DNA from 4 places in the Alkalibacterium sp. m-11 genome. Region 4 is predicted to be linked to each of the others. Evidence: riboswitches for the same ligand, from Rfam matches in the RefSeq annotation. Region 4 holds a riboswitch; each other region holds the start of a gene.
The links. A riboswitch is a leader RNA that binds a small molecule or an ion and turns the genes downstream of it on or off. The one in region 4 is predicted to bind thiamine pyrophosphate.
Positions count from the first base shown of each region.

Region 1 (3,120 bases), on a different contig from region 4:
AGCAGGGGCAGTTTCCAGGCTGTCTTTTCCTTTTTCTCTGAACTGAAAACAAGTTATACCTGCCTGAAGAGCTTCCTCAAGGGTATGGATGAGCGACTTTTCTTTGCAGTCCTGCGTGCCGGCAATAAAGTAAATTTCCAGCATAGCTTTAATATCTCGTGTCATTCGTGTTCCTTTCTGTATGCCCAGTGATTCGTCGGTCCATGTCCATGTCCGATACCCAAGTGACTCCTGATTGCAGCCTGGATAAATTTCTTAGCTGTTCGTACGGACTCTTCCACTGAATGCCCTTTTCCTAACTCTGCAGCAATGCAGGCAGCAAAGGTACAGCCAGTTCCGTGGGTTTCTTTCGTATCGATACGTTCTGAACGCAGCCATATCTGTTCACCGTTTTCAAGCATCAGCAGATCATCTGCATGGGACTCGTCCACTGCATGTCCTCCTTTTATGACAATATTTCTACACCCTTTTTCCTGCAATCGTTCGGCTGCCTTGACCATATCTTCTTTTGAAGAAATGGACATGTCAGCCAGTGCTTCTGCTTCAGGAATATTAGGTGTGATCACCATAGCGAGAGGAGCCAGGATTTCCCGCATGACAGAGATAGCACTCTTTTCCATTAATGGATGCCCGCCTTTAGCAATCATCACAGGATCAATAACTAGAGGAATAGACGCCACTTCTTTGTGTACTTCAGCTACTGCTTTCATATACTCCCCATTGACCAGCATTCCTGTCTTGATTGCAGCGACATTAAAATCAGACAGGACCGACGTCCACTGCTGCTTGACCATTTCGATCGGTACAGGGTGAACGCCCTGTACCCCAGTCGTATTTTGAGCTGTTATAGCCGTTATCACTGACATGCCAAAAACGTCACGTTCCTGAAAAGTTTTCAAGTCCGCTTGTATGCCTGCGCCTCCGCCACTGTCACTTCCTGCAATAGTCAGCACTTGTGGTATTTTACTTTTACTCATTGGATTATCCTTTCTATTCGTGTGTGTTTAGTCAGGTCGTCATCTGTTAGACTATGGAGCACATCGATCAGTGCCGCCCTGAAACTTCCCGGCCGATTTATGTTCGAGTCCGCCGCCCTCTCTCCAGCTATCCCGAAAGCGGCATGAGCAAGTACAACTCGACTGAGCATGTCAGATTCATCTACTACTCCAAGGAAAGCTCCGATGATTCCGCTCATCATACAGCCACTTCCAGTGATCTTTGCCATCAGCTGATCGCCATTCGAAACAGCAAATACTCTTGTGCCATCTGTGACAATATCCGTCTTTCCGGATACAGCTACAATACAGTGTCTTTTCTTAGCCAAGCTGACTGCAACATCCACTGGCGAGGTGGCTTCATCTTTGGAATCCACTCCTTTTGACTGCCAGCTGACACCGACTAGAGACGCAATTTCTGATGCATTGCCTCGAATCACCGTCATGTCAACATTTTCAAAAAGTTTTTGAGCTGATTGTTTTCTAAAAGTCGTTGCTCCGACACCAACAGGATCCAGAATGACCGGTTTGCCTTGAGCGTTTGCCTGTCGTCCGGCCAGAATCATGCTTTCCAGTGAATCAGAAGTCAGTGTACCCATATTAATGACGAGGGCCTCGGCCATACCCGTTACTTCTTCGACCTCTTCTTTTGCAATTGCCATAATGGGTGACGCACCAATGGCCAGCAGCACATTGGCAACATCATTAGCGACAACCTGATTAGTGATCGTGTGTACCAGCGGATTCTGGTCTTTAATGTGTAAAATAGCATGGTCAGAATTCATCTTGACCCCCCTGTTTGTGTTATGTAGACAAAAAATCTTCCACCAGGCACGTGGAAGATTTTAGTATAGTCAAGCATTCGTCTGTCTCCTGCTTGAAACATACATCTCCCTTCGCTAGCATTACCTAGATCAGGTCATGGGTCAGGTCTTACCTTTCTCAGCCTTTAAGCTCCCCTGATGATATCAGACTTCATTACTACCAGTTTATCATAGTTTCGGTAAACAGACTAGGAAACCCTATCTAAGCTAGCTTCTGAATTTTAAAATACACTTATAGAAAAGAGAGCACAGATCCTGTCTGCGCCCTCTAACTTATTATCCGTGGTATTCGCCTTTAGTAGCAATGTTTTCCTTATTTATTTCGTTGATGATCACAGTCACTGCTTCTTTAGGTGCACCCGTATGGGTCTCAACTGCTTTTACAACGTCTCTGATCAGCCCTTCTTTCTGTTCTTTAGAACGGCCTTCAATCATTTCTACATGTACGATCGGCATCTCATCTGCCTCCTTTCGCTTGTTTAATGCGCATCACGATCCAGCAAGATTTCAGCTTATTCAGCAAAAGGATCTGTATTAAGCGAATTGAACACTGAATCATCAATGTCTGTTACCAGAAGCAGCCAGTTATCCTCTTTGTCAGATGAGTTCAGTAAGTCAGGCTCATCTTCAACTTCAACGTGGACTTCCTTAACTGTCACGTCAAAAGGTATTGTCAGCTCAGTCACTGCTTTAGCCCCTTCAGCATTGATAATGGCCTCTCCTGCTTTCAGATTCCCAGGTTCTGTACTGATTTCCACGAACATGACTTCTCCTAAATCGTCCTGGCCCTTTTCGGATAGACCGATGCGATAATCTGATGGCGATAATTTCTCGATCCACAATCCATTAGCGTGATATTTAATTGACATCTTTCTGCTCTCCTTTACTCCAGACACGTTCGTACTCATCGATTTTAAAGCCTGATGTATATGTGTCTCCTTCAATGGCAAACGGTCTTTTGACTACCATCCCGTTTGAGGACAGCCACTCCGCTGCTTCTTCTACAGACATTTCCGGAAGTTTTTCTTTAAGGTTCTGTTCTCTGTAAACATTTCCGCTCGTATTAAAAAAAGATTTGATCGAGCGATCAGTGTCTGACAGGATCCTTACCCAGCTTTCTTTTGACGGGGTCTCCTCCAGCAGACTAATTTCCTGGTAAGGTACTGACTGCTCTTCCAGCCAGTTTTTCGCTTTTCTGCACGTTGAACAACGTGGGTGACAATAAAATTTCATAACGTCCCTCCTAGTTATCTTTTTCAATTATAGACCACTTGAGTCAAAAAATAAATGAGAGGATTCCA
Region 1 is NZ_BAAGIR010000024.1:20,013-23,132, reverse strand. Features, by position in the region: gene thiE (thiamine phosphate synthase) at 1-165, opposite strand, end outside; gene thiD (bifunctional hydroxymethylpyrimidine kinase/phosphomethylpyrimidine kinase) at 162-977, opposite strand; gene thiM (hydroxyethylthiazole kinase) at 974-1,780, opposite strand; TPP riboswitch at 1,870-1,966, opposite strand; gene ACYQ2O_RS04395 (2-hydroxymuconate tautomerase) at 2,096-2,275, opposite strand; gene ACYQ2O_RS04390 (glycine cleavage system H family protein) at 2,332-2,688, opposite strand; gene ACYQ2O_RS04385 (arsenate reductase family protein) at 2,678-3,052, opposite strand.
Region 1: another riboswitch for thiamine pyrophosphate. It lies ahead of thiM (hydroxyethylthiazole kinase); the one in region 4 lies ahead of tenA (thiaminase II).

Region 2 (3,120 bases), on a different contig from region 4:
CCTGTTTTTTGGCGAGGTAACGATCATAAATAAATGCATTGACTTCAAAATTCAGACGGAAACTTCTTATATCAAAATTTGCAGTCCCTACTGATAAAATCTCACCGTCTATCACAATAACTTTGGAATGAAGAAATCCATTGTCGTAAATATGAACTTCTGCCCCACTCTTTACCAGTTCTTCTGCGTAGCTTAGAGTGGCACGATAAATAAATGGATGATCCGGCTTGTTAGGTATCATCACTTTCACTTTGATGCCTGACAGGATGGCTATTTTGATTGTTTCCATCAATGCTTCATCAGGAATGAAATAAGGTGTCTGGATCAAAACGGATTCTTTAGCCATACTGATCATTTTGATGAACCCTTTCTTGATGGCATGCATCTCATTGTCCGGACCACTGGAAACGATCTGCATATCTGTAGACCCTTTTAGACTTGAAAACGGGAAATAAACTTCCCCATAGTTTACTTGCTTGTCTTTAGATGATGCGTTCCAGTCCATTAAAAATCGAGTCTGCAGAGTAAGCACACCATTTCCCTCTATTCTTAGATGGGTATCTCTCCAGTAGCCCATTTTTTCGTACATACCCAGATAATCATCGCCAACGTTAAATCCTCCAGTGTAGCCGACTTTTCCGTCAACCACTACGATTTTCCGGTGATTTCTATAGTTTAGACGCAGGTTGATCAGGAAAAATTTCGAGCCGAAAAACGGTTCAGCATGGCCGCCGTATGTTCTCAGTTTGTTGAAGAAATCTTTGCCCAGTACTCGGGCACCAACCGGGTCGTACAATACTTTGACCTCAACTCCCTGTTTCGCTTTTTCTTCTAGAGCCCTCAAGAGTCTCAGACCTATATTATCCCCTCTAAAGATATAATACGTCACATGAATATGATGCTCTGCTTTCTCAATATCTCTTATGAGCTGGTCGAATTTTTCCTCTCCATCACTTATAATTCTTACTTTATTGCCTTTTGTTAAAACAGCCTGATTACTTTCCAGAAATAAACGGACCATTTCAAATGTCTTATCCTGATAATTTGATTCAGGAACATCAAGGTTCTCTGATTCGATCAGACTCTTCTGTGACTCGACCAGCTGAGGCATCCCGATGCGGTCCTGACTTCGAAGATCAAAAATAGATTCCTTTGATATTTTTCTTCCTAAAAACAGATAGATCACAAATCCGAAACCTGGCAGCATCGTAATGACCAGCAGCCAGGCCCAGATCGCTGCGATGTCCCGTTCCTTTTCTTTAAACACAGTAAATATGGCTAAAGCCGAGTTCAGAAAAATAAACCCCCAGAAAATCGTGCTTAAAATCGTCATACAGGTCTCCTTCATACACTAAGGTAATGTTATTTATCTTAGTGTACATTAGCCTGTAACCTCCTGTCCACTATCTTAAGCCGGCAACAGTTATTTCCCTTTAGGAACAAAAATCAGTGGAGACCGGTCATACAGCATCAGCAATACGATCATGGTCACTAAGGCGGTCGAGATCATACTCAGACCGTTCATGACTAGAGAAAATGTAAAGGCACTGAGTCCCCATAAAGCATAGTCTCCCCAGAATATCCAGCCGGCTATAAAGTGCCAGAAATACCGAGCGGCAGCTCCAACTAGAACAGCAGCGACGATAGTCATGTTTACCCGTTTTCCTTTCTGGTTTCTGATCCCCTCAAGAATGTCTTTGGAGTAGAATCCGGCCAGCCCAATGCTCGCATAGGTGATTGTGTATTCAATAATGACTTGATACACATTCAGCATGTATACCGATCCTGTAACAAAATGAAGGATCCCCCATAAAAAACCGGCAAATATCCCTGGCCCCAAACCTCTTCTGATAGCGTAGAAAGTCAACGGAATCATGCCTAAGGAAACACTGAATGACGACCCTATTCCTGAGGGAATCCAGGAGAGCACCATCCCAAGTGCGGCAAATAAAGTCCCTTCAAGATAGATCCTCAACTGTCTGTTCTGCATAAAAAAATCTCCTCCTCTAGTTAGTTTACTGAACTAGGGAAGGAGATTATGACATTTATGAGAGCGCGCTTGTGCCTACTCTGATCTGTCGATCTCAGTTAAGTACTCTTCCTGCGCACGTATGAACGTACAGGTTCTAAGGGTCTGAACTCACAGTTCACTCTCAGCCAATATATTGACTCCCCTAGTACAGTATCTGATATTTAATTATATACAAAATAATTATCTCGTAAAGCGTCTGTTCTGATTGACTTCCATAATTACTGGAAGAATGATCGGTCTTCTCTTCGTTTTCTTGAACAGGTGGTTATTCAGGCCTTCACGAATATCCTGTTTGATTGAACCCCAGTCAAAATCGTTATGCTTGAGATTTTTTTTGACTATACTCTTCACTATTTCCGTCGATTCATTAATCAGATCCTGACTCTCTTTTACAAATACAAATCCGCGCGTAACGATATGAGGATCAGACACGATACGCTGCTTTTTACGGTCGATTGTAACTACTGCAACGAAAATACCATCTTCTGACAACAGACGTCTGTCACGCAAGACAATGTTCCCGATATCACCGATACCTATCCCGTCGATCAGTGTATTATCTGCAGATACCTGTCCGCTTTGTGTCATTTTATTTTTAGCATAGCTAACGACGTCACCATTACTCAAAATAAAGATATTCTGATAAGGGATTCCTGTCTCATTTGCCAGGTCTGCATGGGCAGCAAGCATTCTGTATTCACCCTGAATCGGTATGAAGTAAGTCGGTCTCAGCAGGTTGATCATCAGCTGCAGATCATTAGGCGTCGCATGCCCGGACGCTTTCAGTCTGCTGGATAACTTGACTACTGTCCCACCGGCTCTATAAATCAGGTTTTCTGTCTCAGCTACCATGACTTCCATTGCTGTAGATGGGCTGGTAGCAATAAACACAAGATCCCCTTCTTTGATGTTCACCTGATCATGATTAGATGTAGCCATACGGTTGAGTGTTTTGATTGGCTCACCCGCTGATCCCGTTTCGAGAACCAGAATTTCGTCGTCATCATATTTATCGATTTTACTGATAGGTTCAATCAGATGTTCATCAGGCAGTGTCAGCTTGTCAAGATCCATGGCTGTTTCTAGAA
Region 2 is NZ_BAAGIR010000083.1:1,038-4,157, reverse strand. Features, by position in the region: gene cls (cardiolipin synthase) at 1-1,333, opposite strand, end outside; gene thiT (energy-coupled thiamine transporter ThiT) at 1,424-1,990, opposite strand; TPP riboswitch at 2,081-2,186, opposite strand; gene ACYQ2O_RS08565 (ribonuclease J) at 2,213-3,120, opposite strand, start outside.
Region 2: another riboswitch for thiamine pyrophosphate. It lies ahead of thiT (energy-coupled thiamine transporter ThiT); the one in region 4 lies ahead of tenA (thiaminase II).

Region 3 (3,120 bases), on a different contig from region 4:
CTGATACATTGTCCAGTTCCAAAACAGATTCGTCCGACTGAACCGGCTTTCTATTCAATTCAAGCTCATCAAGCCAGATGCCTTCAGCCATCAAGCGTCTGATTCGTGACTCTTGATCTGCCAGTTCGGACAAATCGGTCAGCTGCTGCTTAGCATCCATCAGAAGCCAGCGGTCTACATCAGCCCATCTTTTGACATGATGATCGATTATGAGAACCGCTTTACCACTGGCAGTCAGCTCATTGATGTAGCTCATGTAAGTCTCAACCGTTTCATCGTCCATGTTGGCAAAAGGTTCGTCCATAATGAAGAGCGGCACGTCAGTCAGCGAGGCACAGATAAAGGCGGCTTTTTGCAGTTCCCCGCCGGACAAATCATCAAAGGAGCGGTCCAGCAGATTTCTCAGACCGAATAGTGCGGCCTTCTGCTCAATCACCTGATTTATCTCGCTTACAGCTTTGCGTTTGTTTTCCAGACAAAAGACCATTTCCTCTCTCAGCGTCCGCATGGAAAAAGACAGCCGGGCATTCTGGAAGATTGTCTGTACTTTATCTGAACGCTCGACTACCGACAGTCTGCTTATGTCCTCTCCTTTTATGGCAAGTCGGTCAACAGCCTGCTTTCCGCCGTATTCGGGATAATACCCATTTATCAAGTTAGCCAGGGTGCTTTTCCCGCTGCCGCTTCTCCCGCAGAGAAGGACGGTCTCACCCGGTTGAATATCAAGACTGACTTGGTCAATCAGCTGTTTTCCGTCTATTTCAAATGTCAGATTCTTTATGGATAGAACGGGTTCATTCAACGGCGTCACTTTCTTTCAGGTTATGATTCAGTACACCGGCTTCATTAAGCTTGTCACACAACCATTTTGCCACGAAACCGGTGAAAAACAAGGCGCTCGACAGACGAATGACGAAAATCGACAGGACGATACCCCAGTTCATAGCCAGATAGTTGGCTCTGTACCCTGTCCAGACAAAGGACAATAGTGTGGTGATTACGGCAGCCAGCATCGATACTTTGTAAGTGTATTTTTCATAGCGAGTAGCGAAGAAGGCCAGCTCGACACCCATGCCCTGAATAAAAGCAGAGATCAGTACGATTGCTCCGAACATATTGCCTAAAAGGATTTGCACGAGTGCAGTGGCCACTTCAGTGACAACACCGACTACCGGCTTTCTAATCATGTAGGTCGTGACAAGGGCTGCCGAGTACCAGATACCATAAAAGGGTTCATAGCCGAGTATGCCGAGTCCCATCGGTGTCAGTACAGCAGTCAAAGCAGTTCCCGCATATACAGCCATTAAAAAGACAATCCCAAAAACGACGGCAATCAAAGACATCAACAAATAGTCGCGAAGACTTAATGGTTTTCTGTTCATTAGATTTCTCCCTCCGGTACGTTACAGTGCAAGGTGAATTGACTGATGTAGTGACTGACTTCACTGCCGACTGTGTGCGACACATATTCCAGATAGTCGAAGACATCCTGTGCGCTGCCACCCAGATTCGTTCCGTAATGACCAGAACCTGTCACCACACCTCTATCGATCCCTTCGTTGACGACCTTGGCAATAGTTGCCATATAGTTGTCAGAGCCCATTGGGTAAAGGGCAAACTTCCCGATTACCGGAAAATCGATTGCTTCTGTTTCGGCCTGATTGACTCTTGGATCGTCAAGTTCCAGTGTGTAGTCACTGTCCGTATCTCCGGGACACCCTTTTGAAATAGTCGATTCGAGAGTCATATGAACCCCTTCCTTGTAGGCATACAAAAAGGCAGCCTTCAGTGCATCGAATACCGCTTCTTCTTTCCCACGGTAAACTGTTGAAATATGGTCGGTCTGTGCCCAGACTTTCGATAGATCGACCTGCTTGATCGCACCTAAAATGATCGATTTGAAATCGTCACTCATCGGCGATAAATTGAAACGTGCGCCTGTAATTTCCAAAGTGGAACCAGGCTTTCCGACTGAACAATTTCCGTAGTTGACATAGTTTTTCTGCATGAAAAAAACTCCTCCTAACGAAAAAAAACCATAGGAAAGAGCCATAATATATAAGATACTTCCTACGCAGCCATTACGCTGATCAGGTTACTGGTCTGATATACATCACTCTCAGCCTCCAATTCGAGACTCCCAGGATCTTCCGTATTTAATTTTGTTGTACCACAATGACTATACCAATTTGACGAACAGAATACAATACATTTTTAACTGCTTTCATCTGTTTTCTGCCCCCCCTTGTCTAACTGAGGCTTTTAAGCATAATCCAGTCCGTCTGCTCGTCGTTCCCCATGAAAAAGGAGTGACTCCCTACTTTCTTGAATCCTTTGGCTTTATAGAATGCTTTCGCAGGCTCGTTATGTTCCCAGACACCCAGCCAGATGCTCGTGCAGCCCTGTTCTTCAGCTGTCTCGACTGCCTTGTTTAAAAGACTCGTCCCCAACCCTCTGCGCTTGAATCCAGTACGGATATAGATCCGTTCGATTTCCAGTCCATCAGGATCGATGTCTTCCGTTCTCGCTTCTCCTGCATTCAGTTTCAGATAACCGGCCAGTTCATCGTCTGCATATAGAAAGTAAAATCGTGACCCTTCTGTGGCGAGCTCCTGACTCAGCTTCTCTTTTGTACAGGCTTTGGACAGGTAATCTGTCATGTTTTCTTCTGTGTTGTCTTTTTCGAACGTATCTGTAAAGGTCTCGATACTGATAGCCTGAAGGGTATCCAGATCCTCTAGTCCAACCAATTTAAAATACGTGCTCATTCGGTTCTCCCCTTTTGCTTAAGAAGTTTATGTCTATTTTCTAAGTGCCGTAAAGTGTCTGGTCGACTGATCGACCGCATCTCTGACCCGGTAAAGTCTGGCTTCTGCTTTGCCTATTTTTCCGATTGTAACTAGACCATTTTTCTCGAGCTCGTTTCCAATGGCACTAAACTGATATTCATCCAATTCGATGTCGTCATATGTCCGCCAGACTCTGATACCTTTTTCCAGGATGGCTGTCCCTTCAGGTTTGAGTGTCGGATTCGGTGCACGGTATTCGCCTAAGTGCATGGCCGTTGAGGTGTCATAATCCGTTCCGACTGCCAGAATCAGGGCATTCTCGTCATAAAGT
Region 3 is NZ_BAAGIR010000128.1:1,619-4,738, forward strand. Features, by position in the region: gene ACYQ2O_RS10205 (ABC transporter ATP-binding protein) at 1-802, opposite strand, end outside; gene ACYQ2O_RS10210 (ECF transporter S component) at 795-1,382, opposite strand; gene ACYQ2O_RS10215 (YkoF family thiamine/hydroxymethylpyrimidine-binding protein) at 1,382-2,008, opposite strand; TPP riboswitch at 2,050-2,154, opposite strand; gene ACYQ2O_RS10220 (GNAT family N-acetyltransferase) at 2,250-2,768, opposite strand; gene ACYQ2O_RS10225 (AAC(3) family N-acetyltransferase) at 2,802-3,120, opposite strand, start outside.
Region 3: another riboswitch for thiamine pyrophosphate. It lies ahead of ACYQ2O_RS10215 (YkoF family thiamine/hydroxymethylpyrimidine-binding protein); the one in region 4 lies ahead of tenA (thiaminase II).

Region 4 (3,120 bases):
TATCCTTTCCGAGGCTTTTTTAGTGTGTTATTTAGAAGAAACAGAACCGATTTCTGCGCCTTTTTGGGTTTCTCCAGTAGTTGACAGGTCATAATCTCCTACTTGATCCATGTTGGTGAAAACGATGATGACTGTGTTTTCTTTACCGGCAGCTTTCAGGCCTTCAAGGTCTACTGTAGAAATTTTAGTTTCCGGTGTAACCGTGTCGCCTTCTTTGACTAAAGTGTCAAATGGTCCGCCTTCAAGTTCTACAGTGTCGATACCGATGTGAATCAGAACTTCTATGCCGTTATCCAGCTCAAGTCCAACTGCGTGCTGAGTCGGAAAGACACTGACAACCTTACCTGAAGCTGGTGAATAGATGTCGCCATCGCTTGGTACAACACCAAACCCGTCTCCCATCATTTTCTGTGAAAAGACCGGATCATCCACTTCATCGATTGGAATAACTTTTCCATTAACAGGGTTGCTTAATACGACTTTCGTTTCTTTAGGTTCATTCCCTTTTCCTTTTAAAAAGTCAAATACTCCCATATTTCTCCCTACTTTCTTAATATTTTGTGCTGACAGTATACATAATTTCCTATACGTATTCTATAAATAATAGTAACACATCCTAGTGTAAACAAAAACTAAAAAGATTTTGTGATGAATTCTTCATATTCTTATGGTTTTTTAACGCCTGTTTTTGTTAAGATGGAAGAGTTGAATTTAACTAAAAGGAGATATGACTGTGTTATTAGAATTAATAAAGTCCATCATACTGGGCGTAGTACAAGGAATTACAGAATGGCTCCCTGTCAGCAGCACCGGACACATGATCCTGGTAGACGAGTTTCTCATACTTAATACTACTGACGAATTCAAGGAAATGTTCCTTGTAGTCATTCAGCTGGCTTCCATTATGGCGGTAGTTCTGCTTTATTTTAAAAAACTTAACCCCTTTGACTCAGGTAAAAATGATCTGCAGAAAAAAGAAACCTGGCATATTTGGTACAAAGTACTTATCGGTATCATTCCTGCAGGAGTATTCGGCATACTGTTTGAAGATGCCATCCATGACCTTTTCTATAACTGGATTACAGTAGCAGTAGCCCTCATCATCTATGGGGTCGCATTTATCGTAATAGAGAAACGTAATGAAGGAAAGATTCCAACTATAGCAACTTGGGAAGATTTAAATTATAAAGTCGCCCTCATGATTGGTTTCTTTCAGGTGCTTGCTCTGATTCCAGGTACATCCCGTTCAGGTGCAACTATTGTCGGGGCCATCCTTATTGGAACAGCCCGTCCGATTGCTGCTGAATATTCTTTCTTCCTGTCCATACCCGTGATGATGGGTGCAAGTCTGATCAAACTGCTGGGTTTCGGCTTTACTTTCACATTAGAAGAATTGCTCATTCTGATCGTCGGCTGTATTGTATCTTTCCTGGTATCAATCTTTGCAATCAAATTCCTAATGAACTATATCCGTCGAAATGACTTCAGCTCATTCGGCTGGTACAGGATAGCTGTAGGTTTCGTCGTCATCGGATACTTCTGGCTGATTGGGTAAATCATTTAGTTCTGTTCCTTTTTTCTTGCGATACGAGGACACATATGCCATAATGACTTTGAAAGATAATTGAATATCTCTTTCACTAGGGGAGCCGCTGACGGCTGAGAAAAGCAATGCTTTGACCCTTGGAACCTGATCTGGTTAACTCCAGCGTAGGGAAGTGGAGCTTAGATCATTATGTATGGAGTGTTTTAAACGACTCTCCAACGTTCATCATGACTTTTAAGTTATGCCGCCCTGCAGATTAGCAGAGCGGCTTTTTTTGCAGTCAGATAACTTAAATATATTGATGAAGTTAAATGCGTAGATCCATTCCCATTCTTCTCGCGCCCTTCACTTCCTGTATCAGTCCGCTTTTCTCAGTCGGTGTTCTTCTTGTTCGTCTTGTTCTTTTGGTTCGTCTGCCCGTCAGCTATAGTTCTTTTAAGCAGAGACCATAAAGTCCGCAAATTGTAATTACCATACTACTGGAGGCTAAACCATGTCATTTACCGAAGAATTAAGGCAAGAAGCTGATTCAATATTCCAGTCTATTTTCAGACATCCATTCGTACAAGGAATAGGATCTGGAAAGCTTGAAGCTGAACAGCTTATACACTATGTCAAACAGGATTTTGAATACTTAAATACCTTTAATCAAGTATACGGTATAGCTATTTCAAAAAGTGTACTTAGAGAAGATATGGCAGTTTTTAACAATCAGATCACTTTTATTCTGGATGCTGAAGTACATCCTCACACTAATTTCTGTCAGGTAGCTGGTGTCAGATACGAAGATTTGCAATACGAACCTCTAGCACCGTCTGCCCATCATTACACCCGTCACATGCTTGATGTCGCCCAGCGAGGAAGTTTTGGAGAGATCCTCGCTGTTCTGCTCCCTTGTCCGTGGACGTATCTGGAAATCGCTCATTACCTTAAAGAGAATTTTTCTATAGATGAGGCTCATCCTTTTGCTGAATGGATTTCCTTCTATGCAAAAAATGAAGTGGATACGATTATCAATACATTCAGAACACGTCTTGATGCTTATGCCGAAACAGCTTCTGACACTGAGAAAGCCATCATGAAGGAAGCTTTTGTCAAAAGCTGTCAGCTGGAATGGATGTTCTGGAATATGGCATATGAGATTGAAAAGTGGCCGGTCTGAGTAAGCGTTCTGAGTGAGGAAACAGGTGGAATTGACTTGGTCAGCTAGTTTACGACCCTACTCGAGGTCGAGATTGTAATTGAGTGTGTTCTAAGACTCATCATACAGCCTACTCATCCAATCCAAAAGCTAAAATGTCCATACCCATACACTAAATTTCTAATTTGAGTATAGAAAAAGCCGTCAAATCGAGTGGAAATTTCCCTGACTCGATTTGACGGCTTTTATTTTGACTAATCAGCACATGATGAAACAACCTAGAATTTTTCATATCACTGAATAAGGAATCCTTTTAACGTAATTCCGAAAGAAGTCTCCCACTTCTAAGCGTATGGGTGCGAAGCACCAGTGAAAGTGGGAGATGAATTTCGGTCAAGCGATAGCTTGAAGTGGTTAATCTGTCCTTTTTGTT
Region 4 is NZ_BAAGIR010000130.1:2,304-5,423, forward strand. Features, by position in the region: gene ACYQ2O_RS10280 (PTS sugar transporter subunit IIA) at 28-534, opposite strand; gene ACYQ2O_RS10285 (undecaprenyl-diphosphate phosphatase) at 728-1,555, shown strand; TPP riboswitch at 1,633-1,734, shown strand; gene tenA (thiaminase II) at 2,040-2,708, shown strand.